DNA from 2 places in the Paenibacillus ilasis genome. Region 2 is predicted to be linked to the other one. Evidence: predicted binding sites of a transcription regulator. Region 2 holds the regulator's gene; the other holds the start of a gene.
What was found. Region 2 encodes LexA, which represses DNA repair genes until DNA is damaged. Its sites were predicted from a motif close to CGAACATATGTTCG; they were not measured.
Positions count from the first base shown of each region.

Region 1: a site for LexA is predicted at 10,069-10,082, ahead of recA (recombinase RecA). Genes of this name have one in related genera too.

Region 1 is NZ_JBHDJG010000001.1:1,470,881-1,486,633, forward strand. Features, by position in the region: gene sleB (spore cortex-lytic enzyme) at 76-891, shown strand; gene yfmF (EF-P 5-aminopentanol modification-associated protein YfmF) at 1,017-2,297, shown strand; gene yfmH (EF-P 5-aminopentanol modification-associated protein YfmH) at 2,301-3,581, shown strand; gene ymfI (elongation factor P 5-aminopentanone reductase) at 3,581-4,351, shown strand; gene ACETK5_RS07125 (DUF3243 domain-containing protein) at 4,460-4,714, shown strand; gene ACETK5_RS07130 (DUF3388 domain-containing protein) at 4,919-5,686, shown strand; gene ACETK5_RS07135 (helix-turn-helix domain-containing protein) at 5,734-6,750, shown strand; gene ACETK5_RS07140 (DUF4175 domain-containing protein) at 6,828-7,001, shown strand; gene ACETK5_RS07145 (YajQ family cyclic di-GMP-binding protein) at 7,151-7,642, shown strand; gene pgsA (CDP-diacylglycerol--glycerol-3-phosphate 3-phosphatidyltransferase) at 7,903-8,490, shown strand; gene ACETK5_RS07155 (competence/damage-inducible protein A) at 8,603-9,865, shown strand; gene recA (recombinase RecA) at 10,153-11,214, shown strand; gene ACETK5_RS07165 (regulatory protein RecX) at 11,354-12,091, shown strand; gene rny (ribonuclease Y) at 12,451-13,992, shown strand; gene ACETK5_RS07175 (TIGR00282 family metallophosphoesterase) at 14,121-14,924, shown strand; gene ACETK5_RS07180 (stage V sporulation protein S) at 15,054-15,314, shown strand; gene ACETK5_RS07185 (dipeptidase) at 15,406-15,753, shown strand, end outside.
Region 2 is NZ_JBHDJG010000001.1:3,555,742-3,571,494, forward strand. Features, by position in the region: gene ACETK5_RS15935 (deoxyribonuclease IV) at 1-484, opposite strand, end outside; gene mutM (DNA-formamidopyrimidine glycosylase) at 474-1,292, opposite strand; gene ACETK5_RS15945 (TIGR01457 family HAD-type hydrolase) at 1,344-2,138, opposite strand; gene rnz (ribonuclease Z) at 2,508-3,437, opposite strand; gene metH (methionine synthase) at 3,524-6,964, opposite strand; gene ACETK5_RS15960 (cupin domain-containing protein) at 7,134-7,670, shown strand; gene ACETK5_RS15965 (FixH family protein) at 7,760-8,164, opposite strand; gene ACETK5_RS15970 (HAD family hydrolase) at 8,446-9,237, opposite strand; gene ACETK5_RS15975 (hypothetical protein) at 9,282-9,806, opposite strand; gene ACETK5_RS15980 (DUF896 domain-containing protein) at 9,968-10,174, opposite strand; gene ACETK5_RS15985 (LysM peptidoglycan-binding domain-containing protein) at 10,439-10,810, opposite strand; gene lexA (transcriptional repressor LexA) at 10,986-11,612, shown strand; gene ACETK5_RS15995 (hypothetical protein) at 11,681-12,493, opposite strand; gene ACETK5_RS16000 (RNA polymerase sigma factor) at 12,486-13,031, opposite strand; gene ACETK5_RS16005 (hypothetical protein) at 13,181-13,594, opposite strand; gene glnA (type I glutamate--ammonia ligase) at 13,747-15,075, opposite strand; gene ACETK5_RS16015 (MerR family transcriptional regulator) at 15,136-15,546, opposite strand; gene ACETK5_RS16020 (methionine gamma-lyase family protein) at 15,629-15,753, opposite strand, start outside.

The DNA.
Region 1 (15,753 bases), 2.1 Mb from region 2:
CATAGGAAACTGGCAGGCTTGTCATAATAACCGTAGCGAGGCTTGTTAAACCACAAGAGAAAGGTAGAGCGCAGCATGAAAAACTCAAGAATCTGGATTCTGATAAGCATTGCGATTCTGTTATCTGCCGTTGTCTTCGCTCAGGGAGGCCTTAAAGCAGATCATTCGAATCTTCAGGAAGCTTTGCCAACGTTTAGCCAGCAGACCATCAAATTCGGTTCTACTGGCGAAGATGTGTATGAGCTCCAAGGCCGTCTGAAACACCTGGGCTTTTATCATGGTAAAATCGACAGCGTATTTGGTTCCAAAACCCAAGGAGCCGTTAAATGGTTCCAATCGGAGTTTGGCATGAAGGTCGACGGTATCGTAGGTCCGAAGGTCAAGCTTAAACTGTATAATGCTACCAAGGACTTTCGTCCAACCGCTCCGAAGCTTCATGAAGGCGGCGGCGGTGCAGCGGCCGGAGCCGGTGGTGGCGGTTCAGCAAACAAAGAAGGCGGCAATAACAACCTAGCATCATCTGATTCAATGGGCCTTTCAGAGAACGATTTGAGAATCATGGCCAATGCCGTTTATGGCGAAGCGCGCGGAGAGCCGTTTGAAGGCCAGGTTGCCGTAGCGGCGGTTATTCTCAATCGGGTAAAATCACCAAGCTTCCCGAACACGCCGCATGGGGTTATATTTGAGCCGAGAGCCTTTACCGCAGTAGCCGACGGTCAAATATGGCTTGAACCGAACGAGCAGGCGAAGAAAGCGGTACAGCAGGCGCTGAGCGGCTGGGATCCGACAGGGGGTTGTCTGTACTATTTTAATCCGAAAACGGCCACCTCGCCATGGATATGGACCCGTCCTCAAGTCAAAACCATCGGTCAACATATCTTCTGTATGTAAGCCGTAAACAACAGCAACCGGGGCTTGTCTTCGGTTGCTTCTTCACTTTGCAATGGGTTAGAATGAAAGTTATCTATGAAGTAAATTTTGGCAACGACAATCCATGATGTAAGGGGATATGGACCTTGACGAAAACGGAATTTGAACACGGTACAGTCGGAGGAATACGGATTCACGTATTGCCGACCAACCGATTCAAGACATTTGCGATATCGCTTTACGCCGGAAGTCCGTTAGCAGAAGAAACCGTGACCTCGACCGCGCTCACACCTTTTGTGCTGCGCAGAGGGACCGTTTCCTACCCGGAAACGCGAGCTTTCCGAGAACAGCTGGAGCAGCTGTACGGCGCCGGATTTGGATTTGACGTGTATAAGCGCGGCGATTATCAGATCGTGCACTTTCGCATGGATACGATCAATGACTCTTTTGTTAAGAGTCCGGAGAGCCTGCTGCGCTCTTCATTTGCTTTTTTGGGCGAGGCTTTCACCCAGCCTGTGTTAGAGAATGGAGCATTTCGCAAATCTTATGTACAGACCGAACGTGACACAGTCCGCAAGAAGCTGGAGTCCATCGTCAATGATAAGATTCGTTACGCTGCGGAGCGCTGCATTGAGGTCATGTGCAAGAACGAACCGTATCGATTGCATCCGCTAGGAGAACGGAAGGATCTTGACGGTATCACGCCGGAAGGCTTGTATGAGTCCTATCAGAATTGGCTTAATGAATCCGTTCTGGATTTATATGTGGTAGGCGATACGAGTTTGGATGAGGTGAAGAAGCTCGTAGAGGAGCATTTTAAACTGAACAGAACAGGAAGTAAGGATTATGTTCCTTCCTCCACACGAACGGCGGCAAACGAGACGCAGACGGTCGTGGAGAAGCTGGACATTAATCAAGGCAAGCTCAACATGGGTCTGAGAAGCACGATTACTTACGGAGATGATGAGTATGCCGCCGCGCTCTTGTATAACGGGATATTGGGCGGTTACCCGCATTCAAAGCTGTTCGTTAATGTGAGGGAGAAGGAAAGCCTGGCGTATTACGCGTCGTCCCGATATGACGGCCATAAAGGGATTGCTACCATCCAGTCCGGCATCGAGGTTCAAAATTTTGAGAAGGCCGTCCAAATTATTCGCCAGCAGCTCGAAGACATGGCGAAGGGTACCATTACGGATATCGAAATGACCCAAACGAAAGCGATGATCCGCAACGTAATTAAGGAAATGCAGGATTCAGCCTTTGAGATGATCGCTTATGATTTTAATCGCACGTTATCGGGTCGGGAACGTACGCCGGATGAGCTGCTGCAGCAGGTGGAAGGCATTACAGTGGCTGATGTGAAGCAGGCCGCTGCGGCATTCTCGCTGGATACGATCTATTTCCTGAAAGGTCAAAAGGAGGAATAGCCGGTGGAGAGCATTCATTATGACAACCTGCAGGAAACGCTGTATTACGAAGTGATGGATAACGGTCTGCACGTGTATGTGCTGCCTAAACCCGGCTTCCAGAAAACCTATGCGACCTTCGCAACCAAATACGGCTCGGTGGATAACCATTTCAAGGTCGAAGGCGAGTCCGAAACTCGCGTTCCTGACGGCATTGCGCATTTTCTTGAGCACAAAATGTTTGAGGAGCCAGAAGGCGACATATTTGCCAAGTTTGCCTCCAACGGCGCCTCCGCGAATGCCTTTACAAGCTTTGACCAGACCGTGTATCTCTTTTCGGCTACGGAGAACATTCATGAAAATTTGGAGACGCTGATCAATTTCGTGCAGAACCCTTACTTTACCGATCAGAACGTAGAGAAGGAAAAGGGGATTATCGGGCAGGAAATCAATATGTATCAGGACAATCCGGATTGGCGAGTGTACTTCGGTCTTATCGAAGCGATGTACAAGGTGCATCCGGTGCATATCGATATTGCCGGTACGGTAGAATCCATCGGGACGATTACGAAGGAAGATCTGTATACGTGCTACAACGCATTTTATCACCCGAGCAACATGCTGCTATTCGTGGTGGGTGGCGTCGATCCCGAGGAAACGATGAACCTGATCCGTTCGAATCAAGCCGGGAAATCATATGAGAAGCAAGGTTCCATTGAGCGTTTATTCGATCCGGAGCCGCAGGGAGTCGAAGAGAAGCGAAGAGAGAGCCGCCTGGCCGTATCGCTGCCGAAATGCCTGTTCGGCTTCAAGGAGAAGTTGGTCGGCTTAACAGCCGAGGAGCAGCTGCGCCGCGAATTGACAACGAAGCTGATGATGGACCTCCTCTTCGGATCCAGCACGGAATTGTATCAGCAGTTATATGACGAAGATTTAATTTCCGACAGCTTCGGCCATGAGTATAATAGTTCACCCCAGTATGCATTCTCTGCGGTTGGCGGAGATACGAAGGATCCGGATCAACTTCTGGCACGCATCCGCACTGAGGTGGATAAGCTCAAGGGAACCGGGTTTCAGGCTTCCGACTTTGAACGTGCCCGCAAAAAGAAAATGGGCGGATACTTGCGCATGCTCAATTCCCCGGAAAACATTGCTCATGAATTCACACGCTACCAATTCCGCGGGGCGGATTTCTTCAAGGTTCTTCCGGTTTATGAATCCATTACCCTAGAGGATGTAAACCGCCGACTGCAGGAGCATGTCGATTGGGAGCAATTGGCCGTATCGATCGTTGTGAGTCCGTAATGAAGCAAGACATGGGAAGAGAATTGAAACCGATCGGGGAAATGACGGTACTGATCACGGGTGCGAGCAGAGGCATTGGAGCGGCAGTTGCCGAGCGCTTTGCCTCAGTACGCATGAATGTGGTTATTCACTATATGAATTCGCATGAAGCGGCCAATGAAGTTGCCCGCCGCTGTATGGCCTATGGGGCTAAGGTATTAACTGTATCCGCAGACCTTCGCGACAAAGAGCAAATATTGCGCATGAAAGAGAAGCTTCAGAGTCATGATATGGAGCCGGATATCCTGGTAAACAACGCCGGGGTATCCCATTACGGGCTTCTGTCCGACGTGACGGAAGAAGAGTGGGATACTTTGATGTCCATTAACCTGAGAGGGATGTTTCTATGTTCCCAGGCGTTTATGGGGCGTATGATCTCGCAGCGTTTTGGCAGGATTATCAATGTTTCCTCGATTTGGGGTTTATCGGGTGCCTCCTGCGAGGTATTGTATTCAACAAGCAAGGGCGGCGTTAACGCCTTTACGAAGGCCCTTGCGAAGGAGCTTGCTCCATCAGGCGTGACGGTGAACGCCGTTGCACCCGGTGCGGTGGATACGTCTATGCTGGGGCATCTGGAATCGGATGAGATTCGCATGCTGGAGGATGAAATTCCGGTCGGCAGATTGGCGCAGCCCGATGAGATTTCTTCATTGGTGTATTTTCTGGCGCTGCCCGAGTCAGGCTACATTACCGGGCAAGTGATCAGCCCGAATGGCGGCTGGGTAACCTGATCGTCATTCGTGGTGCAATTCACCACTCATAAGGTATTGGTTACGGGGACATATTACTATTGTTACTTTAAATCTGAATTGCCACCACGCAAAAGGAGGATTTAATTCATGTCATCCGTAATCAAAAACTTTGATTCCTGGAAGAAATTTCTGGGCGAGCGCGTCGTTCAAGCCGAGAAAGCGGGTATGAGTGAAGACACCATTTCTCAGCTGGCTTATGAGATCGGTGATTTCCTCGATGAGAAGATTGATCCGCAAAACTCATCCAACCGGGCACTGAAAGAATTGTGGGATGTAGGTAACGAGGAAGAACGCCACGTTATCGCGCGCCTGATGGTGAAACTGGCCAAGAACAACGCATAACCTTCTTGCAAAAAGCCCCCCGCCAACGGGGGCTTTTTGTCAAGAAAAAAGAATGTAATTTTCATGTCATCGTTAATACTTGCCTTTCATTTTTATTTTATATATCATTAACGTGACCCATTTTTAATTTGACCAGTTTTTGCGTGCAATTTTCGCTGGAATTTGTCGAATATTGATGGAAAAGAAGTGCAAAGAGGTGTCTTTGTGGAATCGAACCAATGGTACATGGAATACAAGATACATAAGAACCGGCCTGGTTTGCTCGGTGATATTGCATCCGTGTTAGGTATGCTCGAAGTGAACATACTGACAATTAACGGCGTGGAAGGCCAAACTCGCGGAATGCTGCTGGAAACGGATGATGAAGAAAAAATTATCCTGATGGGCAAAATGTTAAACAAAATGAAAAATATTACGGTAACAGCCTTGAGACCCCCGAAACTGGTGGATATTTTGGCTGTCCGACATGGACGATATATTGACCGGGACTCGGATGATCGTAAAACGTTTCGTTTTACGCGTGATGAGCTCGGTTTACTTGTTGATTTTTTGGGTGAATTGTTCAAAAGGGAAGGTAATCAGGTCATCGGTCTTCGCGGAATGCCGCGTGTCGGCAAAACCGAGTCCATTATCGCGGGCAGTGTCTGTGCGATGAAGCGCTGGACGTTTGTTTCCTCTACGCTGCTTCGCCAAACCATTCGCAGTCAACTCTCCGAGGACGAGATGAATTCGAACAACATTTTTATCATTGACGGGATTGTCAGCACAATCCGATCGAATGAGCGCCACTATCAGCTCCTGCAGGATATTATGGGGATGGAGAGCACGAAGGTGATCGAGCATCCGGATATTTTTGTTCGTGAATCCGAATATTCCTATGAGGATTTCGACATTATAATCGAATTGCGAAACAATCCGGAAGAGGAAATCGTTTATGATACGTTCACGGGCTCTTATAGTGACGATTTATAATATTTTTTTGACTTTGACCACGAAATTCTAAAGTAGGAGGTGATGGCATGTCCGAACTGGGACAGCAATTAAGGGAGGCGCGTCTACAAAAAGGGATGAGCCTTGATGATGTGCAGGAAATGACAAAAATACGCAAGCGATACTTGGAAGCCATCGAGGCAGGGGATTACAAAGTACTTCCCGGCAGTTTTTACGTGCGGGCATTCATCAAAACCTATGCGGAAGCGGTGGGGATTGACCCGGACGAACTGCTTGAAGGCCATAAACAGGATGTGCCTAAATCCGAACCGGAAGCGACCATGGAACCGGTTATTCAAAAACGTGCCACCAGACCTTCAGCCGAACGGAACATGAAATGGCTGCCTACACTGCTGATGTGGACATTCCCGATTCTGATCGTTGTTGTCATTTATTTGGTGGCAATCAATTCGAATGAACCTAAGGATGAACCTCCGGTTAGCAATAATGATCAGACGCAGACGGATCAAGCGCAGAAGCCGGAAGACACAGGCAATACGGATCCCGCCACGCCTGGCGACGGAGCGCAGGGCGGCGACAACTCCACGGATGATACCGGTAATGGGAACGAAGGCACAGACGGTGAAGGTACAGACGCAACGGACGGAACAGATGGCACGGACATCGATGAACCGGGAAATACAACGCCTGGAGAAACTACGGTGACGCAGGACCGGACGGAAGGCAAGAACACCGTATTTAAGGTAACAGGCTCGTCTGTGAAGGTTGAGATTGTGGCAACCAGCGATGGAAAGAGCTGGGTAGAAGTGTATCGTGGTTACAATACCTCCGGAGAGAAGCTGGCTTTCCAAATGCTTGAGAATGGTGCTTCGCTCAGCTTTGACCTGGATAGCCAGGGACTCTACGTGAAATCGGGGAATTCCGCTGCAACCACCATTACGGTTGGCGGCCAGCCCGTAACGGATGGAAAATCAACGTCGCGTATCTTGCTGGAGCCGGCAGATGGTTCCACAGGGACTATGGACACCAGCACTACGGACACTACAGGGACTTCAGACACGACAGGCACCACGGATGTAGAATAATTGTCTCTCCTCCGGGCCATCATAACAGCATGCAGCTGCATGCTGTTATTTCACTTCCTGGAAGAGGTGATGCTTTCGTGACGGTCAACTGGATTATATTCGGATTAGGCGTTATCGTCAGCCTCTTGGGCTATTACCTGATTCCAAGTGACTGGGGATATGGCATATTAGGCTTTGGACTGGCACATATTTTGCTCGGTATACTTAGCATGTTCCGCCGTCCGGTGCATGATGAGAAAGCTAGCAGTTGACGGAACAGGCTTCGTTTTCGCAGGATGCTTGCGATAAGCGGAGTCTTTTTCGTTCCACATTCATCTGCTGATCGGGTACAGGATTAGACTTGGCTCATGGTTTTACCTATAATAGAAGCATTATCGCCAAATGAAAGGAAGGATTCACCATGGCTTCAGAAAATTCATTTGATATCGTATCCAAAATGGATATGCAGGAACTTAGCAATGCAGTTAATCAGGCGGAGCGGGAGATCGAGAACCGTTTTGACTTCAAGGGCAGCAAGAGCAGCTTGAAGCTGGACAAGGACGCGCTGGTCATTGCATCCGATGACGAGTATAAACTCAACGCCGTTATTGATATTTTGCAAACGAAGATGGTGAAACGGGGCTTGTCGCTGAAAAATGTGGAGTACGGCAAGATCGAGCCGGCTTCCATGGGCACCGTCCGCCAGCGTTTGACCTTAAAGCAAGGGATCGATCAGGAAAATTCGAAAAAGATCAATATATTGATCCGTGATTCCAAGCTGAAGGTCAAGAGTCAGATTCAGGGTGACCAAATTCGGGTAACCGGAAAAAACAAGGATGATCTCCAACAAATCATGCAGCTGCTTCGCAAAGCGGATCTTTCGCTGGACCTGCAGTTCACCAATTTTAAATAAACGCCGCCGTCCGGCTCATATAGGATTGGATGGACAGGTTTGTTTCTTTTGACAGGGTGTCAACGGAAATATTATACTAAAAAACGATATATAAGGATTAACGTATACATAGATTACTGGGGGATGAATATGACAGACAGCGCTTCACGCTTCGAACCCTTTAGGCTCTTGGGAAGAGCGACCCTATTGAATTACAGTCGGATAACAGTCGCGGGGTCTGCGAAAATTTCAAGACAACCCGTTGCAAGGGAGGTTGCCCCATGAATTTACCCAATCGTATCACGTTGGCCCGCATTTGCTTGATCCCTGTCATGATGATTTTTCTGCTGGTGGATTTTGATTTTTATCCGGCTCCTATTGTGTGGAATGATTTTGTCCTTCCTTACAACCAATTGGTTGCGGCATTGATATTCATACTTGCTGCAAGCACGGACGGGATTGACGGGTATTTGGCCCGGAAAAACAATATGGTGACGAACCTGGGTAAACTTCTGGATCCGCTCGCGGACAAACTGCTGGTGGCAGCGATCCTCATATCGCTTGTGGAGATGGGGAAATGCGAATCCTGGATTGCTGTTGTCATCATTAGCAGAGAATTCGCGGTTACTGGATTGAGACAAATTGCGCTCCTGGAAGGTTCAGTCGTTGCAGCAGGTCAATCAGGAAAAATCAAGACGGTGATTCAGATCGTGGCGATTGTCGCGCTTCTGATCAATAATTTCCCGTTTGTATTCTTGGGAATTCCGTTTGATGTCATTGCAATCTGGGCTGCCGCGATGATTACGATCTATTCGGGAATCGAATACTTTGTCCAGAACAGGCACCTGCTCAAAGGTACCGGGGCATAACGGCAATAGGAGCTATCCTATTGCTTTTTTCTTCCGCAGGGTAAGAACATAGTGAAGGCGAGTACTGGTGAAGAGATAGAAGATATAGAAGATACAGGAGGATCGACGAATCATGAAAGCAGAAATCATTGCAGTTGGAACCGAACTTTTGCTTGGACAGATTGTGAATACCAATGCACAGTATTTGTCCAGACAGCTTGCTTCAATGGGAATCGATGTATACTATCAAACCGTTGTCGGGGATAACATGGAGCGGCTCAAGGAGGCCTTGCGGCTGTCCAGCGGCAGAGCCGATATCGTGCTTCTGTCCGGCGGCCTGGGCCCCACACAGGATGACCTGACGAAGGATGCGCTCGCATCCTTTCTGAATCGTTCATTGCATATTGATCGGATGGCGATGGACCGGATTGAACGTTTCTTCCATGAACGGGGATCCGTTATGACCGAGAACAATCGGCGCCAGGCCCTGGCCATTGAGGGAGGGACACCGCTTCCGAATGAAACAGGCCTCGCCGTCGGGAACGCGGTATCGTATGAAGGCACTCATTATATTGTGTTGCCGGGACCGCCGAAAGAGCTGATGCCGATGTTTGAGCAGGAGGCCAAGCCTTGGCTTCTGCAGCATGTGCTTACGGGAGAGCTTCCCATCTATTCGAAGATGCTCAAATTCGCAGGCATCGGGGAGTCCGCGCTTGATAAGCGCCTGGAGGACCTGATTACGGCCCAGACCGATCCGACGATCGCCTTGTATGCCAAGGAAGGGGAGGTCACCGTCCGAATCTCCACGAAGGCCGCCAGCGAGGCTGAGGCGATGGTCCGGCTGAATGAACTGGAAGCCCGGATACAGGAGAGAGGCCCTGAATTTATGTATGCTAATGAGGATGTGCCCATAGAGAAGGTCATCGTGGATATGATGGCGGATCATAACTGGACGCTGAGCGCTGCTGAGAGCTGCACGGGAGGCCTTGTAGCGGAGACGCTGACCTCCATCCCCGGCAGCGCATCGATGTTCCTTGGCGGGATCATCTGTTATACCAATCAGATCAAGGAGAAGCTTGTTCATATCCCGCATGCGCTGCTTGAGGGGGATGATGCGCCGGGAGCCGTCAGTGCGGAGGTTGCCGAAGCGCTTGCGGATCATGTCCGAATGGTGACCGACAGCGACTTTGGTTTATCGGTAACGGGTGTGGCAGGTCCAGGGTACGCTGAACGCAAGCCTATAGGTCTTGTTTACATCGGATTGTCTCAACGGGGAAAAGAAACGGAAGTGCACGAGCTGCACCTCCAGGGGAACCGTGAGACGATCCGGCTCCGTGCAACGAAGGCGCTGCTCTACCGGCTTTGGCAGCGTCTTGTTGCCTCCAAACAGGTTTAGTATTGCTGAATAGAGAAACCCGCTTTTCAAGAAAAGTAAATAATTTACACCTTGCTTGGTACCTCTTCTTGAATTAACGAACGGTTCCAAGTATAATGGGAAATACGGAAGAACCGTGGCATATCGAATGATGTTGCCACGGTTCTTGTTGTTTATACATAAGGCATGGAGCATATACGGGAAGGGGAGCTGAATAAAAAAAACGAATGTATGTTCGAAAAAAAGCTTGGCAAACGTGTCAAAACAAGGTATGATATGACTATCAACAGTGAAGGGTTGTGGAACAATTGTCAGATCGTCGTGCTGCGCTGGAAATGGCGCTTCGTCAGATAGAGAAACAGTTCGGAAAAGGTTCCATCATGAAACTGGGTGAATCCACCCACATGCAAGTAGAGATTGTGCCGAGCGGATCGTTGGCATTGGATATAGCTTTAGGAACCGGCGGCTTGCCTAGAGGCCGGATTATTGAAGTGTACGGACCGGAATCCTCCGGTAAAACAACAGTAGCCCTCCATGCTATTGCGGAAGTTCAGAAGGCTGGTGGACAGGCTGCATTTATCGATGCCGAGCATGCTCTGGATCCATCGTATGCAAACAAACTGGGCGTTAATATCGATGAATTGCTGCTCTCCCAACCGGACACGGGTGAGCAGGCGCTGGAAATTGCGGAAGCTCTGGTACGCAGTGGTGCTGTCGATGTCATCGTTATTGACTCGGTTGCCGCGCTTGTACCGAAAGCCGAGATTGAAGGCGACATGGGTGATTCCCACGTGGGTCTGCAAGCTCGTCTGATGTCCCAGGCTCTTCGTAAATTGTCGGGTGCTATTAATAAATCGAAAACGATTGCCATCTTTATCAACCAGCTTCGCGAGAAGGTCGGCGTTATGTTTGGTAACCCTGAGACGACGCCTGGCGGACGTGCTCTGAAGTTCTATTCCACGGTTCGTTTGGACGTGCGTCGAATTGAGAGCATTAAGATGGGGAACGATGTGGTGGGTAACCGCACACGGATTAAGGTTGTTAAGAACAAGGTAGCTCCACCTTTCAAACAGGCTGAGCTCGATATTATGTACGGCGAAGGCATCTCTAGAGAGGGAAGCCTGATCGATATCGGTACGGATCTGGATATCGTGGATAAGAGCGGTGCATGGTATTCTTATGCAGGTGACCGTCTTGGCCAAGGACGTGAGAATGCGAAGCAATTCTTGAAGGAGAATCCGGAGATTGCTAGTGTTATCGAGAACAAAATCCGTGAAGCCAGCAATCTGACCACGGCTGTTCCTGAGCCTTCCGAGAAGGATAAGGAACAAGAGGAATTAGAAGAGCAAGAGTTGTTTAAAGTTGAGTAGTAAAATTGCTGGTTAACGATGACAGTGTTGAGGACCGTCCGGTGTTTGTAACGCCAGACGGTCTTCTTTGCATTTAATTCTGACTTGAGATGCAGTCTTGGTTATATTCAGAGTGGTGCGGTAGTGAGAGGAGCGACATATGGAAAAAGAGAATAAAGAAATGTCGGAGCAGGCAGAATCATCAGGTATTGGGCATTTTCCGGATCACGAGGATTTGGTTGTAACATCAGTGGAAATGCTGAAAAAGCCCAAACACCGATACCAAATCGCGTTTGGTCCGTACCTCATGACCGTTCATGAAGATGTGATGCTGAAATACCGGATGTTCAAGGGAAATGTTTTTCGCAAGGAAGAGCTGGAAGAAATTATCGTGGCCGATGAGCGACAGCGGGCTTACGTAGAGGCGCTGAATCATCTGGCCAGGAAACCAAGAACAGCCAAGGAGATCACCCAGCGTCTGCAGCAAAAAGGTTTCGAGCCGAGCAGCGTGGAGACAACGCTGGAGCGCCTGGAGAAGGACAAGCTGATTGATGACGCGTTATACGCCAAGATGTGGACGGAGCAGCGCATGACGAGCCATAAGAAGGGGCGGCTGTGGGTCAAACAGGAGCTGAGGCAAAAGGGAATCGGCACGGAGCTGATCACCGAGGCATTGGGCGAGATCAGTGCAGATGCCGAATTGGAGAGCGCGCTCGCCGTAGGACGGAAAAAATGGCAGCAAACTCATGGGGAGATGCTGGATCGCAAACGTAAAACGGGAGCATATTTAATGCGTAGGGGCTTCGGCGGGGATCAGGTGCGTCAGGTACTCAAACGTCTGGCTGATGAGGATCAGGAAAAGGGCGAGTGGGACGACGAGCTGGAAGATTTCGAATAAAGGGCAATTTGGCTACTTTTTCGTGAAAGAAATGGTTTCATTGGATGAAACTGACGTTTACCCATTGCTTTCCCTTGACAATATCTTTTTATAAATACTAAAATAAATATGAATCTTTTTATCATAAATTAGAATCCTTTTTCCTTCCAAAAAAGTGACTACTTTGTGAAAGATTCTTAAATCGCCAATTCATAGTGAAATGTATTCCGCTGGTTAAGGCGGAATTTGCGTACGTGATACGGCGTGCGCAGTATGGACGGCAGCTTCCACTGCCGGAAAATTTTATGTATGAATGAGTAACCTGACAATTGAACATTTCCCAAGGAATGCCTTGGAGGAACCAACGAGGAGGTGATCAGATGCATCCAATTTGGTGGATCATAATCGTTCTCGTTGTAGCCGCTATATTCTTTGGGTTCGGTTATTTTATTCGCAAATCCCTTGCAGAAGCTAAAATTTCCAGTGCCGAGCATGCCGCTTTGCAGATCGTCGAAAGTGCGAAGAAGGAAGCAGAAGCATTGAAGAAAGAAACGGTTCTCGAAGCAAAAGATGAAGTTCATAAAATCAGAGCCGAAGCTGAAAAAGACACTCGCGAGCGCCGGAATGAAATTCAACGGCAGGAGCGCAGATTGTTGCAAAAGGAAGAGTCGCTGGATAAAAAAATAGAATCTTTGGAACGTAAAGAAGAACAAGTGGCGAACAAAGAGAAACGAATAGAGGAAACCCAGCAGCAAATCGATGCCATTTACAAGAAACAAACGACAGAACTGGAGCGCATCTCCAACTTGACGATGGAGGATGCCCGCAGCATTATTCTCAGTAATGTTGAGCAGGAAGTTCGTCATGAAACCGCTCAGATGATTAAAGAAATCGAGCAGCAGGCGAAGGAAGAGGCAGATAAGAAATCACGCGAGATCATCACGCTGGCTATTCAACGCTGTGCGGCTGATCACGTAGCTGAGACCACGGTATCTGTTGTCACCTTGCCGAATGAAGAAATGAAGGGCCGGATTATCGGACGTGAAGGCCGGAATATTCGTGCGCTTGAGACCCTTACAGGGATTGACCTTATTATCGATGATACTCCGGAAGCTGTTATTCTCTCCGGTTTTGATCCGATTCGCCGTGAAATTGCCCGTACAGCTTTGGAAAAGCTCGTGGCAGACGGACGGATTCATCCGGCTCGTATCGAAGAAATGGTGGAGAAATCCCGCAAGGAAGTGGACGAACGCATTCGCGAGTATGGAGAACAAGCCACTTTCGAGGTTGGCGTTCATGGTTTGCATCCAGATTTGATCAAAATTCTGGGTCGACTGAAATTCCGTACGAGTTATGGACAAAATGTGTTGAAACACTCCATGGAAGTGGCCTATTTGACTGGCCTGATGGCCGGCGAATTGGGCGAAGACATCGTGCTTGCGAAACGGGCAGGACTGTTGCATGACATCGGTAAAGCGCTGGATCATGAAGTGGAAGGATCGCACGTTGAAATCGGCGTGGAGCTGGCGAAGAAGTATAAGGAACATCCGGTGGTTATCAACAGCATTGCCTCTCATCACGGTGATTGTGAAGCAACTTCGGTTATTGCCATGCTGGTGGGCGCAGCCGACGCATTGTCCGCTGCCAGACCGGGAGCGCGCAGAGAGACGCTTGAGACGTATATCCGTCGTCTTGAGAAGCTCGAAGAAATTTCCGAATCCTTTGAAGGCGTTGAGAAATCCTATGCCATTCAAGCGGGACGTGAAGTTCGTGTCATGGTACAGCCTGAGAAAATCGATGATGCCGAAGCATTCCGCTTGGCACGCGACATTACCAAAACGATTGAGAATGAGCTGGATTATCCGGGTCATATCAAAGTCACCGTTATCCGGGAAACCCGAGCGGTGGATTACGCGAAATAGAGTTTGGACCTTAAAAAGTGGCCGCAATCCGGCCACTTTTTATCTTTAAGAAATCCGAAAATACAGTTTCGGATATTTATGAATCGGGAACGGTCCTGCCGGGAATCAGGACAAGCATCCCTGAAGGAGTGATTGACATCAAAGTATTATTCATCGGAGACATTGTCGGCAGTACAGGACGTAAAGCTCTGAAGGCTTCCCTTCCGGAGCTGAAGTCCAAATATAATCCTAACATCATTATTGCCAATGGGGAGAATGCAGCTTCAGGACGCGGCATTACCTCGGCCATCGCCAATGAATTTTTCAATTGGGGCATTCATGGCATCACCTTGGGAAACCACACGTGGGATAATAAGGATATTTTTGAGTTTATCGATGATGAGCCTCGCATGATTCGTCCGGCAAACTTTCCGCCCGGCACCCCGGGCCGCGGATACACGATCATCAAAGCGAACGGCAAACAGCTGGCGATCGTGAATTTACAGGGACGAACATTCCTGCCAGCGATCGATTGCCCATTTCGCGCCGCCGATGACATTGTGGATGAGCTACGCCAGAAGACGAAGTGCATTCTGGTGGACTTCCATGCCGAAGCCACCTCGGAGAAGATTGCCATGGGATGGCATCTGGAAGGCCGCGCCTCGATGGTGGTCGGAACGCACACCCACGTGCAAAGCAATGATGATACCATACTGCCGGGAGGAACAGCATACATTACGGATACCGGCATGGTGGGCTCCAAGGAAGGCATCCTTGGCATGCAGCGCGATGCGGTGATGTATAAGTTCAAAACCCAGCTTCCTGCTCGTTTCCAGGTCGACGAAGGCAAATGGCAGTTCCATGCCGTATGCGTGGATATGGATGAGGAAACGGGAAGAGCCCGGAAAATACAGAAAATCCGCATGTACGAAGACGAATGGCGGATGGATTAAAAAAGGCGGAATCCGTTTAATTAAATTAGGAACGGATGGTAAAAAGCAGGAATTTTTTCCCCTCTCACGAATAACATCTAGTAAGCGGAAGCAAACCATCACTCAACATTCCCAGGGGAGGTACTTACCATGGAAGTATTAAAAGTTTCAGCAAAATCCAATCCTAATTCAGTTGCAGGGGCGCTCGCTGGAGTTCTTAGGGAGCGGGGCGGAGCGGAACTGCAAGCGATTGGGGCGGGAGCACTGAACCAGGCCATTAAAGCGGTAGCGATTGCCCGGGGATTTGTAGCACCGAGCGGGGTGGATTTGATTTGCATCCCTGCTTTTACGGATATTGTGATTGATGGCGAAGACCGGACGGCAATTAAATTGATCGTAGAACCTAGATAAATTTCGAATGTTGAGGTATTAGCCTGTTTACTCTCCGTGGTGTAAACAGGCTTTTTGCTGTGGCAAGTTTAGAAAGGAGATGAACGGCGCGATGCGGACGGTTGATTTTCACTGTGACGTTTTGAGCAAAATGTGGGAAGATCCACAAGCCTCCTTTGTGGATGACCCGCAATTGGATGTAACGAAACAGCGCATGGAGGAGGGGGATCTGGCCCTTCAGGTGTTTGCTGTTTTTTTATCGGAGAACTGGGGGAGACCGTCCTTTGAACGGGTGCTGGCACAAATCGATACTTATCGCAGCCGCATCGTCAAACCGGGTCATCTTAAGCCCCTGCTCTGGCAGGAACAACTTCAAGAGATCAGACAAGGGCAGCAGGGACGGTTCGGCGTTCTGTCGCTGGAAGGCGCTGACGGGCTGGAGGGGAATTTGTATTATGTC
Region 2 (15,753 bases):
CTAGCGTCATCCCCATGGACCCATGGTCGCCCGCCTGATTCTCGATCAGCAGCTTGGCCCTGCCCGTCCAAGAAGACAACACATCATTCATGCAGCGAATAATATTCTGATATCCTTCAAGAACATTCTGACTCTTGAGATGCCCAAAATGAACCACGATACCCAGCGATCCGCAAGCCTCCGCAATCATGAGATCGTTCTTTAGGGAATCTACGGTCAATTGGTAAAACGCTTCTCCCCGGGTTAAGCCAACCGCCATATTCGTCGGATACGGTGTGTGCGCGATCGAAACGAGTCCTTGTTCCTGACAAAACGTTGAGCATGCGGCGGCATTGCGGACGTCCGGCGTCTTCAAGTGAAGACTGCGTGGATTTTTCGGGAAATACTGATACGCGAGTGAACCGATGCCGGCTGCATGCTGAGCTGCTGCGAGAAATCCGCCGCGTGTGCTGACATGGCTTCCAATCCGGACTTTAGACTTCATGCTGACAGTTCGGACAAAAGAACACTTTGCGCGAGGTATGCTCCGCCTTCACGATCGGCGTGCCGCAGCGAACACAGGGCTCTCCTTCGCGATCATAAACTTTGCACTCGTCGTTATAAGCCCCCGTCAGGGTGTCCCCTTCCTGAAACGGCATTTCCATATATCCGCCGCCATCCGTTGCCTCGTGCATCACTTTAACGGTACTCTCGTATAACTGCTCTAAAGACTGCTCCGATAGATCCTGAATTTTGGACAGCGGGTGGATTTGGGCATCGAAGGCAATCTCATCCGCGTAACAGTTGCCGATTCCGGCGACAACCTGCTGATTGACCAGCGTTGTTTTTAAAGCGCCCCGCCGTTTTCCGATCAGTTCGACAAAGCGCGCTTTGGTCATTCGCCGATCCAGAAGTTCAGGTCCAAGCTCTTTAAGCGCATTTTCCGTTTCTCGGGCCGTTAGGAAGTGCAAGTAACCCAGACGCAGACCGATAAAATACAGCACCTGATCACCAAATGTGATCTCGACCTGGGTCGACCTTGAGGGACGCTCCTCATCCCTATGCCCTAAATACAAAATGCCGCCCAGCATGAGGTGAAGCAGCAATCTGCCTCCGTTATGCAGATGGAATATGAGATGCTTGCCTCGACGTTCCACAAAAATGACCTTGCTTCCCTTTAGCACGGAAGTAAAGTCTTCAACCGTCACATTTAGTGATTTTTCACGGTTCACGACGACATTCGTGATTGGCACATTCAAAATGCTCTGTGATAACAATCTTCGGTAATTTTCCATTTCCGGCAGTTCCGGCATGATTCATCTTCCCTTTCGTCAATCACAAAAGTTTATGTACACTCTCGATCATTATGAACACAGCAGATTTTTCACTTCGCTCAAATCCCGGCAGATAAAGTCCGGTGTAACCCCCGTGGCTTCCATATGCGCCTCCATATTGTGATCGGTCGTGATTCCGGTCATAACGAGCACCGTCTTACAGCCTGCATGCGCGCCAGCCGCGATGTCCGTACGTATATTATCTCCGATTACATAAGTTTCCTCCGGGGCCAGACCGAGGCGATCCGAAGCAAACTTCATTAAAATCGAGGACGGCTTTCCGATGACCGTCGGTTTCACTCCGGATGCGGCTTCGATCGCAGCACCCAGCGAACCTGCACCGGGCATCAAGCCGGTATCCGATGGAAGCTGCAAATCCGGATTGGTCAATATCGACACGGCTCCCTCCTGAATCCAGCGAACGGCACGTGTTAACTTCTCGTAATGGAACGAGCGGTCGATTCCTTGAATCACATAGTCAGGGGACTGCTCCACGATGTTCAGACCTGCAGACAAAAGCGCTTCACGGAGCCCCTCTTCTCCGAGCATCGCCACTTTGGCACCCGGCGACTTCTCAGCGATATATTTAGCTGCAGCCAGGGAGGAGGTGCATACTTCATCCGGTAAGGCAGGGATCCCCATCTCCATCAGATGCGCCGCAACCTGTTCGGGTGTCCTTGATGAATTATTCGTTACATACAGAAACGGAATCTGCAATTCCTTCAGCCGCTCGATGAGAAGGTCTGCCCCCTCAATTCGATGCCGGCCATGATACAACGTTCCATCCAGATCAATTAGTAATCCTTTGGGTTTTGGTTTTTCCATAAGTTGATAGCACCTTCTTTATTTCTTTCCTTCACGCCATAAATGATTCATCGGCTAAAGTATGAGCTTTCTCGGCATCGCCGTGATGTCAATCATCGCATATATCGGTATAAATATGTATAACCATGGTTCATACACTGCGCTGAAGTTTGCTTACGCTGAAACCCCAGTTAGTATTATTGTAAAGAAGGCTACTTCCGGTTGCAAGGTTCATGGCGAGTATCGCAGCCCGGCGGCAAATCAGTCGAAAGAGATCGAAGACTGTCCAAGCGTTAGTGATTATAAACCGGTTTGTCATTTCCTGCGCTTTCCCGGAAAATAATTCACTCCATCACTCGATATTTCCCTGTAAACAGCAGCTTTGTCCACTTATGATCTGCGCTGGATTGGGTACAATCCGAAATCCTCTGCCAGGCGTGTATTTTCAAAAATCTCCTGCGCTTCCTTGAGCAGCGGCTGCAAGTGTTCAATATCCTTATACCGGGAGCTGAAGTGGGTCAGGAACAGCGATCGTACTTCAGCCCGTTTGGCTGCTTCCGCTGCCTGTTTAGCCGTACTGTGATAGTATTCGTGCGCTAGTTCCGACAGATCCTCCATAAAAGTGGCTTCATGAACCAGAAGATCGGCACCTTTGGCCAGAGCCTCCACTCCAGGGCATGGCCTTGTATCCCCGAGAATCGTGACCACTCTCCCTTTTTTCGGTGTCAGGAGCACATCAGAGGCGTGAATCCATCGCCCGTCGCCGAGTTCCACGCTCTCCCCTCTTTTTAGCTTGCCATAAAGCGGCCCTGGCTTGAGTCCATAATCCGCCAACCGTTTCAGGTCCAGACTGCCGGGGAGATCCTTCTCCACGATACGGTAGCCATAACTCTCGGCCCTGTGATCCAGCTTTGCCGATTCCACGAGGAAGTTATCATCCTCAAACAATATGCCACCGGTGTGCTCAATAACCTCCATCGTATATGGGACACGTGATTGGCTGATGCTCAGCGTAGTTTCAATGAAAACCTTAATACCTGGGGGACCATATATCGTCAGGGGTGAAGTTACCCCTTGGGCACCTCGGCTGGATAGCAAACCTGGCAAACCGAATACATGATCACCGTGCATATGGGTAATGAATACCTTTTCAAGCTTGGACAGCTTGAGCGGGGACTTCAATATTTGATGCTGCGTGCCTTCTCCACAATCAAACAGCCACAGACTTCTTCGTTCTTCCAGCATACGCAGTGCAATCGAGGTCACGTTACGCTGCAGCGTAGGAACCCCCGCGTTTGTTCCTAAAAAATAGAGTTCCATCCCTCTTCTCCCCTTTCGGTTGTAAACCGGAGAAATCCCCCGAAACATTCGGAGGATTTCAAACCGGCTGTACCGGTATTCAAATGTTAAGCTTTATCCACGTTAAAATAATGAGCCTCCGGATGGCTGAACACCATGGCGGATACTGATGCCTCCGGTTCCATCATGAAACCTTCGGTAAGATGAACGCCGATATCTTCTGGCTGCATCAATTTAAATAACGGTTCCTGATCCTCCAGATCCGGACAGGCCGGATACCCGAAGGATACGCGAATGCCTTGGTATCTCGCACCCAAGCGCTGCTTCATCGTCATGTCAGCCGGATCGGGGTATCCCCACGTATCCCGCATCATATGGTGAATCCGCTCCGCCAGCCCTTCTGCCGTTTCCAGTGCGACGGATTGAAGCGCATGGGAGCGCAAATAGTCACCCTTATCCTTCCATTCCCCGGACAATTTTCCGACGCCATGTCCGGCAGTAACGACAAGGAATCCAACGTAATCCATTACCCCGCTGTCTACGGATTTCAGGAAATCCGCCAAGCACAGGTACGGCTCAACCTGCTGTCTTGGAAACGTAAAGGTATGCAATACTTTTGTTGTATCTTTCGGATCGTATATGAGAACATCATTTCCTCTCGACTGTGCCGGGAAGAAACGGTACATCGCATGCGCCTGTATGATCCCCGATTGAACGGCCTCTTCCAGAATACCATCAACGGTTTCCTTAAGCGATACCGCCTTCGGGTCATTGGCTTTCAGCAGCTGTTCCACTGAACCTTTCAGGCCTAAATGATGTCCCAACAGCATCTGCATGTTGATATAAGGCAGGATATGCGAAATCGGGTAATTCCGGAGCACATGCCGCTCCATATCCGGCGGTATATAGACGGGAGCATCGGTCGATATTTTGGAACGCAGTCCTTCAGACAGCTTCGGCATTACTTTTACTACCTGAGGTGCCGCGGCATCCGCTTCTTGCTCCGCCTTAATCTCTTCCGCCATTTGGGTCCGCAGCACCGGATCGCTCAGCTGGTTGGCCAATGCGAGCCCATCCATCGCGTCCTTCGCGTAGAGCACCATCCCGTCATACTCGGGGCGAATGCGCGTCTTCGTGAATTTCCGCGTCAGAGCGGCCCCGCCTACCATAATGGGAACGCTAATGCCCGCGTTTTTCAAATCCTGTGCGGTGGATACCATCTGCTGCGCTGATTTGACCAACAAACCAGACAACCCGATCGCATCAGGCTGCTCACGACGGTATGCCTCGATAATTTGCTCCGGTGGTACTTTTATACCCAAATTAATGATTTGATAACCATTGTTGGACAGGATGATCTCCACCAGGTTTTTACCGATATCATGCACGTCCCCTTTCACAGTGGCCAGCATGATTTTCCCTTTGACCGACGATTCGTTTTTCTCCATAAAGGATTCCAGATACGCCACGGAGGCTTTCATCACTTCGGCACTTTGAAGCACCTCAGCCACAATGAGTTCGTTGTTGTTAAACAAGCGTCCAACCTCGGTCATCCCGGCCATCAGCGGGCCATTAATGATCTCCAGCGCGCCGTATTTGGTTAATGCTTCATCTAAGTCCGGAATGAGGCCTTCCTTGGAACCTTCCACTACATAGGATGCAAGTCGCTCCTCGAGTGTCAGATTGGATACCTTCTCCTTCTTCTCTACCTTTTTATCCCGGAATGCCGCCACAAAAGCAGCCAACGTCTCATCGTTGGTGCGGTAAATCAAATCCTCTGCCAGTCGGCGCTCTTCTTCCGGGATTGAGGCATAACGCTCCAGCTTCTCGGTATTCACGATTGCGTAATCCAATCCCGCTTTGGTGCACTCGTACAGATACACGGAGTTCAAGACTTCGCGGCCCGCTTCCGGCAATCCAAAGGAAACGTTACTGATGCCGAGGATCGTATGCACTTTTGGCATGGCTTCTTTTATGATGCGGATGCCTTCAATCGTTTCCTTCGCTGATCCGATATATTGTTCGTCCCCCGTACCTACCGGGAATACAAGTGTGTCGAAAATAATGTCCTCAGGCGAAACGCCATATTTGTTCACCAACAGATCATAAGAACGCTGGGCTACCTTCAGCTTGTCGTCACGATGGATCGCCTGACCGGTCTCATCAATGGTTCCTACAACAACCGCGGCACCGTATTTATGCACCAACGGGATCACATGCTCAAACTTCTCTTCACCGTCTTCAAGGTTAATGGAGTTAATAATCGCCTTCCCTTGCGAATATTGCAGCGCCAGGTCAATAACGGCCGGATCGGTGGTATCAATCATGAGCGGCACTTTAACCTTTTTAACTACTAGCTCCAGAAACTTAATCATATCTTCCGATTCTTCACGATCCGGGTCCTGTACGCAAACATCAATGACATGTGCCCCATTCTTGACCTGTGCACGTGCGATCTCGGAGGCTTCCTCATATTTACCTTCTACAATTAATCGTTTAAACTTCCTGGAACCCAGAACATTCGTTCTCTCCCCCACCATATACGGTCGGTTTTCCTGCTCGATATAAACTGGCTCGATACCGGATAATGCCGGCAAATGTCCACCATCCAGCGGTCGTGGGGAGAAGCCATCCATCGTTTGTTTTAAAGCGCGAATATGGTCGGGTGTGGTCCCACAGCATCCGCCGGCGATGTTAAGCCAGCCTTTTTCAGCAAAAGCCCCCATCTTTTGAGCCAACGATTCAGGGGATTCGTGGTACTGCCCGTTCTCGTCTGGGAGACCTGCGTTAGGATAACAGCTAATGGCACTTCTCGACATTTCGGATAAGGAGCGAATATGGTCACGCATGAATTCCGGGCCCGTTGCACAGTTAAGGCCAATGGATACGGGATTCAGATGTTCCAAAGAAATGTAGAATGCCTCTATATTTTGTCCGGCCAGCGTCGTTCCCATCGGTTCAATCGTACCGGATATCATGATTGGAAGCGTGACGCCCGTTTTATCAAACGCTTGGCGAATCCCAATGCTCCCGGCTTTCACGTTTAATGTATCCTGCGATGTTTCGAGCAAAAGCGCATCAACCCCGCCTTCAATCAAGGCAACGGCTTGCTCCTCGTAGCTCTCGATCAATTCGGCAAAGGTCACACCGCCGGTAACCGATAGCGTCTTGGTTGTCGGACCCATCGCTCCTACCACATAGCGCGGGCTGTCCGGCGTGGAATATTTTTCAACCGCTGCACGGGCCAAATGAGCCGCTTTCAAGTTGATTTCCCGGGCAAGTTCAGGTATATCGTATTCAGCAAGCACAACCGAGGTTGCGCCAAACGTATTGGTTTCAATCAGGTCGGCACCTGCTTCAAGATATTGTTCATGTATTTTCTGAATGACATCCGGCCGATGAATGACCAGCATTTCATTACAGCCATCAAGGTCCGGACCGCCAAAATCTTCAGCTGAGAGGTCCTCCTGCTGGATCATCGTACCCATGGCACCATCAAGAATTAATATTCGTTCTTTAAGTACTTCTTGTAAGCTAGGCTTGTTCAACTCGTAAACCTCCCCCGAAAACGTTAAATCTTAGTGTATCAGAATATTTTTCAATAGAAAAGCTGAAATATTGCGCAGCAATGGGTACAAATCCACATTTTCAGATGACAAATGCTGTGAGGGGGGCTATAATACATATTAATCCAACGGGAGAAAGAGGGTTAAAGCTATGGCAGAGATTGTGATTCGCAACACGAACGAACGCATTACTGGAGAAGAAAATGTTCGGGAATTCCTGAATAACCAAGAGGTTGTTTACGAGCACTGGAATATGGAAAAACTCCCGGCAGCGCTTCAAGAAAATTTCAAGCTTAGTGATGACGATAAGAAGCGCATTTTGGACATCTTTGATGAAGAAATTCGCGACTTGGCTGCAAGACGCGGCTACAAAATTTGGGATGTCATCACACTTTCCGAGTCCACGCCCAATATAGAGGACCTGCTGAAAAAATTCGAAGAGGTTCACACCCACTCGGAAGACGAAATCCGTGCGATTGTCGGCGGTAAAGGAATCTTCATTATTAAGGGCTCCGACGATGTCGGTTACTTTAATGTAGAGCTTGAGCCAGGCGATGTCATTTCCGTACCGGAAAATACGCCTCACTTCTTCACATTGATGGAGAACAAGCAGATCATCGCAGTTCGTCTTTTCATTGAAGAGAACGGCTGGGTTGCTACACCGGTAGAAGATCCTCAGTTCCAATAAGCCTGAGGGCAGATTGAATAGGAAAATGGAATAAGGCAGCGCATCCATCCACTTGCGGATCATGCGCTGCCTTATGTATTAGCGAAACGTTACTCCGTTACCTTCAGTTCCTTTAGCGGCATAGAATGCTGTCCTCTCGCCGTGACATGTGAAACGATACGATAGGTTCCAGCCTCATCGAAGGTTTTCTCCATTTTGTAAACCCCGCCTTGATCATGCTTGACCGGGACCTTCGCCTGAACGCCTCCGCCTTCCAGCGTGACTTCAAATTCCACATCGTTCGCATCTTCCACCGGGCTGCCGGCTTGCGTCACCTTCGCTTCGATCAACACCTTCTCGCCAGCCTTAATGCTCTCCGGCGTCAGAGACAGCTCAACGATGATCGGTTCCGCCATCACATCATCTCCGGATTCCGCCTTGCTGTCATTACATGCAGCAAGCGCAACCGCCATCAGCACCATGGCTGCAATTAGGGCCATCTTTTTTCTGGTCATGCTCTACACCTCTTTTACAAAATAGGGCTATGTATGGTTCATTCACGTAATGGTCATTTCCAAACGACGTAAGTTTCCTAATCCATTATATCGCATAATTCTTTTACTTCTATCTCATGCAGCTTACAATTGTGTGACGTTTATCATAGCCAAGGGGCAAGGTTGAATTCAGATCGTATAACCAACAAAAAAACAGCCCATAACCGCTGAATCTGCTGTTAGGGCTGTTTCTATGTACGTTTAGCGTATCAATTATTCGGCCTAGCTCTTAATTGTATGGTCTATAAAGATGCCACGATGGCATGAAGCTCCGATAAATGTTTAATCTCAAACTTCGGTTGAATGGACGGATCATGAGGTCGGTTTACCCGATTGATCCAAACCGTATGCAGTCCAGCCGCATTTCCGCCTTTAATGTCTGTGGTCAGCTTATCTCCCACCATCACGGCCTGATCCGCCTCGACACCTAACAAGTCAAGTGCATGCTGGAAGATGGAAACATCCGGCTTCCCTTTGCCAAAATCACCGGAAATGATGATATGATCAAAGTAAGGAACCAGTTCCGGAACACCATCCAGCTTCTCCTGCTGCAGATCCGGACTTCCGTTCGTAAGAAGCAGCAGCTTCACATTCCCCTGCAATTCCTTCAAAACTTCAAACGTTTCTTCATATACGTATGGTCTTGTTCTGCGTTCAGCAGCGAATTGGGCAGCCAGCGTCTCGGCCAATCGTTCATTATCAACGCCCAGGCGCTGAAGTCCGCGTCGCCATGATTCCTTGCGGTATACGGGTGCCAGCTCCTGCAGCTTTCTGAATTCAGGCTGCGAACCAGCCGTAAAATTAGCCCACAAGCCTTCAAAAGGGTTAATTCCGATCATTTTGGTAAAAGCAAAGGTATCATATGATTCATATAATGCTCTCGCTTCTTCCCGTACTGCGGCCAAAAGTGATTGGGCATCTACGCCGGTCTCGTCCGCTCCGGCCTGGCATGTCACTTCAAACGCTTCCTCCACACTACGTTCATCCCACAATAACGTATCGTCCAAATCAAACAAAACCGCAGCTATCGGCATGTCTCTCCCACTCCTCATATATACACTGTGATCTATTCTATATGTTAATTATGCTCCACTGGAATTTGATGAGTCTTTGCGAACTCTTCCAATCTTTCGCCCATCGCTTTTGTATCATAAAGATTCATCATACGCGAGAATACCCAGTTGCCTGCTTTCCCCTTGCCTTGGATCACGACGGAACCCGAAGCCAATTTGATCTTCTCGATATCCGATACAGCCAAACGACGTTCCCGATTGAACTTCATCGTGGAAACGGAAGCACGCTCAATCTTCAAATAAGGTTTGCGTAGGAAAATCATGAGCGCTAACAGGATATACAAGCTGACACCAACCCAATTCAACACGTCATTGCTTCCGCCGGCTGCCTGGGATGTCGCCGTTCCGAGAAGCGCATACAAACCAGCCAGTGCAACGAGTACTAACGGAAGAACATACTTACGCCCCTTAAACACGTCATGCTTATCATTGACGGCAGAGCCTTGGTATGAGGTCAGTCCCTGCTTTTTACGCTGCTTGTTCAGCTGTGACATATTTTTGTTGACTTTTCTTTCCCATGATCGTGACATATAGTTCCCCCTGAACTCAATTTCAAAATATTACCAATCCATATATAAACTTGGGGTAACCGTATTCGATTCCACGAATAATCGGCACCCCAAGTATTATAATTCTATCCATCTATCTGGTCATGAATCCACTGTTGTAGATCCATGCGACAGTTGATCGACTAATGCTTTAATCGCGGGCCGCCTTTTTGTTCATTTTCATCAACCCATTCGATCGAATCCAGCTGTTGTCTAAAATTACTGCGAATATTATTAAGGTATATTTCCCGAAGCTCAGCCCGTTCTTTGAGCTCTTCCGGGGTCAATCCCTCACTCTTCTGTTTTCTTGCTAGTACATTGATGCGTTCAACCAAAGTATCGATGTCCATGACTTCTCCTCCAATTCCGATATCATGTATAACTTAAACATGTGAAAAAGAGCTTGTCAAGGCAACAGCACCCTTGCAAACTCTTATTAAGAACAAATATGAACATATGATGCCATAAATGGGTTCCTCTATGTTAAGAAATCAATAGTCGTCTATTATAAACACGCTTATACTGCGTGAAATCACTTCGTTAGGCAAGCTTAGAAATATAAAGCGAGAAGTAGGGACATATATAAGGAAAGGTTTGCTCTTAGCGTCGTCCAATTACCAGACCGGTAAAGACAACACCTCTCCGGCCTGTATATCCGGACCTTTCAATCCGTTAATTCTTCGGATGCTATCCAGATAGACTCTCGTATCCATATCTGCCGGTTTATGAAGGGAAGCAATTCGCCACAAACTATCACCATATTGAACAATAACCTGCTTCTCCCCAGTGGGCTTGTCCATCCCCCCGGCAAAAACGGAATATGCTCCTGTCCAAAATGAAGCTACGATCAAGAGGATGAATAAAAGCTTTATAAATGGAATGGATGCCATTCTGGACTTCAATTGATTGCTCCAAGTCTCCGAGGAATTCTTCGTTTGCACTGGAACGTTCTCATAAATGCTGCGGTATGTACTGTATTTCAACATGGAATCATCATCTCCCAAACAAGTGTTCTCTTATGGATTTATATTAACACGAACACCTGTTTGATTCAATACCCAAAAGAACATTTGTTCTATTTTTATTTAGAACTTATGTTTGTACGAACGGAAGTTCTATGTTATAATTTTCCCAAACGTTACTAAATGGGGTTGATACGGCATGTCGAAAATATCCAGCCGCCAGCTGGCGATCTTAGAGTTTATCCGCAACGAAGTTCGTAGCAAGGGTTACCCGCCTTCTGTCCGGGAAATCGGCGAGGCTGTCGGACTAGCCTCCAGTTCAACGGTCCATGGACATCTAGACCGTCTGGAGAAGAAAGGCCTCATTCGCCGTGACCCTACGAAACCAAGAGCCATCGAGCTCCTTGGCCAAGAAGAGTCCGATAGCGCGAACCTGTTTACCCACACCATTGCCAGAGTGCCTGTTGTCGGTAAAGTCACTGCAGGTGTTCCTATTACAGCCATGGAGAACATTGAAGATTATTTTCCGCTCCCGCAGCATTATGTAGGCGACGATAAGGTGTTCATGTTGTCGGTTGTCGGTGACAGTATGATCGAAGCTGGCATTCACAGCGGCGACTATGTCATTGTTCGCCAGCAGCAAACTGCAGACAATGGCGACATTGTTGTAGCGATGACCGAAGAAGACGAAGCAACGGTAAAGACCTTCTACAAGGAGAAGGATCATGTACGATTGCAACCGGAGAATCCTACCTACGAGCCACTGCGCCTCAACCATGTTACGATTCTCGGTAAAGTAATCGGACTCTTCAGGGACGTCCACTAATTTCATATATCTATGAATATAAGAGGTTACCTCCCTTAATTGGATGGTAACCTCTTTACTTGTTTTATTTAACTCGCAGGGGATTTCATTGTATTGCCTTGGACTAGTACCATAGCATTTTGCCTAAGATCCAGCCGATACGTTCGCGTGAGTTTAAAGTCTGAACCTTCTCCGCCAGGCCCCTCCGTGGACTCTAGAACAAGCTTATTATCTTTCACCATAGGAATCGTGCCTGGTCTGTAATAGGAAGTGTCGGATACCATCATTTCTTCCTGGAACCGGAGCTGCACTGCATGACCCGTTTCATGATCAACGGCGAATGCGTAGATTTCTATCCCATGGCAATCCTTATATTGCGGTGCAAGTATAAATACATCAGCATCCTGAAACGGCAAACGAATCATATCGACTGCTGCAGAGGTCGGTTGAATAAAAGTAATGTCCTCCAGCGTGGCGACTTCACCCGTAACGCCATGAGAAGGATATCGTACGCTGTAGTTTCCGGTAAACGACAGGTCGGTTTCGAGGCCGAAGCAGCTCGGTGCTCCCAATGTCGTTATTTTTTCCTTTTCTACAGCAACCACACTCAACCTTCCCCTATCTGTTACGCCTTGTGCTCGGATCGTCTCTTCCGTACCATGAGGTAAAGTCCCTGCTCTCTGTTGTTCCTCTCTGCCAAAAGGCAATTGAAAGGCAATTAAAATAGTCAGAAGCATTAATCCTCCAGCAAATCCAACTTGTAAGTGCTTCCGACGTTTAGGCTTGCTGTCGGTGAAAATCACGGACCTATGCACGTTTTTTTTCATTTCGGATGTGAACTTTTCATCTGAAAAGGGAGCGTTTTTAGCCCGGGAATACCATTCTGGTTTATCCTCATTCATCGCCATTCTCCTTCAACAGGTTCTGTACTTTTTTCCTTGCTCGATACAGTCTTGATTTTACGGTACCCGCTGCTAGGTTAAGGAACTCCGCAATCTGATTTATTGACATCTCATAGTAAAGATCCAGGATCAACACCTCCCTGAACTTCCTGGGTAAGGTCATAATCATGGCCCATATTTCATTGGTATACTGCCCATCCAAATACTCTACTTCCGCCGACCGGCTTGAGGCATCTGTGAGCAGCTTGTCCTTGAGGGTCACCTTCCGAAAGAAAAAAGTTTGTTTATATCGAAACGCGGTATGTCTTGTAATTGTAAGCAGCCACGTTTTTAGCGTCGCCCGACCGCGAAAGGTATGTATGCCAAAATAAGCTTTAATAAACACCTCTTGAGCAATATCGTCAGCCAGTGCTTGCTGTTTGGTCAGAAAATAAGCGTAATTCCAGATATCATTTCCGTATAAGTTCATGATTTTATCCAGTGTCTGTGTGTCCATCACCGTCATCTGCTTCAAGTATTCCAGCTCCAACCGATTCACCTCGTCTAATTAGAGTCATGGAAGTGAGCAAAGGTTCCCTTTTTTCGAAAAATAAAAAAAGAATCTCCCCTTTTATGGAGGGCGATTCTGTATTAGCTGCATTCCATGAACGGTTCTACAAAACCATAAACCAAAATCTATTGCCATTGCTATGAAACTAACGGAGCCTCTTCCCAGGCCTGTTTAAATTGAGAACCGAATCTTCGAATGGATTCTTTGTCGGACGTTAACTGAAAATCCTGTTCAGACCCGTAAAAACGCAACTGATATATTCCTTTTCGATCCATCTGTTCCCAGCTCAGATGGTATAAATGTTTTTCAAAAGATATAAATAAGCCGTCTAATTTAAAACCATTTAAATACTCAAGCGGAAATTCAGCAGTTACCGAAACAAAGTTCCTTATTGTCATATTGGTCCACCCAAAATTCAAATCATAAATGATTCGGTTAGCTTGAAAGAACTTAAAATTGATCTGGCATCCTTCATCCTCACCAGCAATACGAGATATAAACGCGAACGCCGCCCGAGTTCCTTTCTCTTCGCGGTCGCTTAGAGTTGCCATTTACGAGCCTCCTTCGTTGTTCCACTTACCAGCTTTTCACCTACTCACTAATTTTATTTGAAAGCCGACTAATATGCCATAAGTCCTGTTGGATCAATTTCATTGGAAAAACAAAAAAACCCTCACGCCTTACGGCGCGAGGGATTCCTCTATTAATACATGGTAATGTACTGATCGCGTTCCCATTGGTGAACTTGCGTTCTATACATATCCCACTCGATTTCTTTCAGTTCATAGAAGTGAGCCAGCGCATGATCACCGAGTGCATCGGAAATGACTTCGCTGCGGATCAATTCGTTAAGAGCTTCTTTCAGGTTTGCCGGCAAGCTAGGGATGCCTTCCTCAATGCGCTCTTCTTCCGTCATCACATAGATGTTACGGTCAATTGGAGCCGGGAGCGACAGCTCGCGCTTAACGCCGTCCAAACCTGCTTTCAGCATGACAGCCAGAGCCAGATACGGGTTCGCCGCTGGATCCGGGTTACGCACTTCGATACGCGTGCTGAGGCCACGGGATGCAGGGATACGAATCATCGGGCTGCGGTTACTTGCAGACCATGCTACGTAGCAAGGTGCTTCGTAACCAGGCACGAGACGCTTGTACGAGTTCACCGTTGGGTTCGTAATCGCAGCAAACGCGCGTGCATGCTTAAGAATACCCGCCATATAGTTACGAGCCGTTACGCTCAAGCCAAGCTCATCACTCTCGTCAACAAACGCGTTCTCGCCGCCTTTGAAGAGCGATTGGTTACAGTGCATGCCGGAGCCGTTTACGCCAAAGAGTGGTTTTGGCATAAAGGTAGCAATCAATCCATGCTGACGAGCGATCGTCTTAACAACCAATTTAAACGTTTGAATCTGGTCAGCCGCTTTGATCGCATCTGCATATTTGAAGTCGATTTCGTGCTGGCCGGGAGCAACCTCATGGTGAGAAGCTTCGATTTCAAAGCCCATCTCTTCCAGCGTCAATACGATATCACGGCGGCAGTTCTCGCCAAGATCCGTAGGCGCGAGGTCAAAGTATCCGCCTTGGTCATTGAGCTCCATGGTCGGGTTGCCTTTTTCATCGGTTTTGAACAGGAAGAATTCCGGTTCCGGACCGACATTCATGGAAGTGAAGCCCATCTCTTCAGCTTCCTTCAATGCTCTCTTCAAAATGCCGCGCGGATCTCCCGCAAATGGGGTGCCGTCAGGCATGTAGATATCACAGATCAGACGAGCAACGCGATCCTCGGATACCCAAGGGAAGATCATGAAGGTATCCAGGTCCGGGTACAGGTACATATCGGATTCTTCGATACGTACATAGCCTTCGATGGACGAACCGTCGAACATCATTTTATTATCAAGCGCTTTAGGCAGCTGGCTTAACGGAATTTCAACGTTTTTAATTGTTCCAAGCAAATCTGTAAATTGCAAGCGGATAAATCGAACATTTTCTTCTTTGGCAATGCGTAGAATGTCCTCTCTGGTATAACTCACTTTATCCTCTCCTTTTTAAATAAAAAACTAGTTTAATGAAGAATTACAGCATGGCAATCCTTATTTATTAAAAAACCGGGATAATTCCCCTTGAATCAATGAAACCTGACCCGGTCTTTTAGCGGTAATCAATTCCTGCTTCAGCAAACGTCGCAACTGGGACTCTGACATCTCACGGCGTCTGTTCTCGGTATCAGGAGTAATGACGGTAGCCTCTTCAGACTCTTTTGTGACTGGGTTCATTACTTGCTTAATGCCGGCGATATTAACACCTTTTTCAATCAAAGCCTTAATCTCTAGCAGTCGCTCCACATCATTGAAGGAAAACAGGCGTTGGTTGCCCGACGTTCGGGCTGGGACAATTAAGTTATGCTGCTCATAATAGCGAATTTGTCTGGCAGATAGATCCGTAAGCTTCATAACAATGCCTATCGGAAATAACGCCATATTCCTCCGAATCTCATCACCCATATCTCATCAACCTTCCAAGTGGTCTATTCTGATCCTATTGTACATTTCCTGATCAACCACGTCAACCGCATGTAAGGATAACTCACAACAATTTACGATCTTTCATGCTTTGGAGGGCCATAAGCACACCATATTTAACATGAGAGTAGGTCAAGCCGCCTTGCATATAACCGATATATGGAGCTCGGATCGGCGCGTCCGCTGATA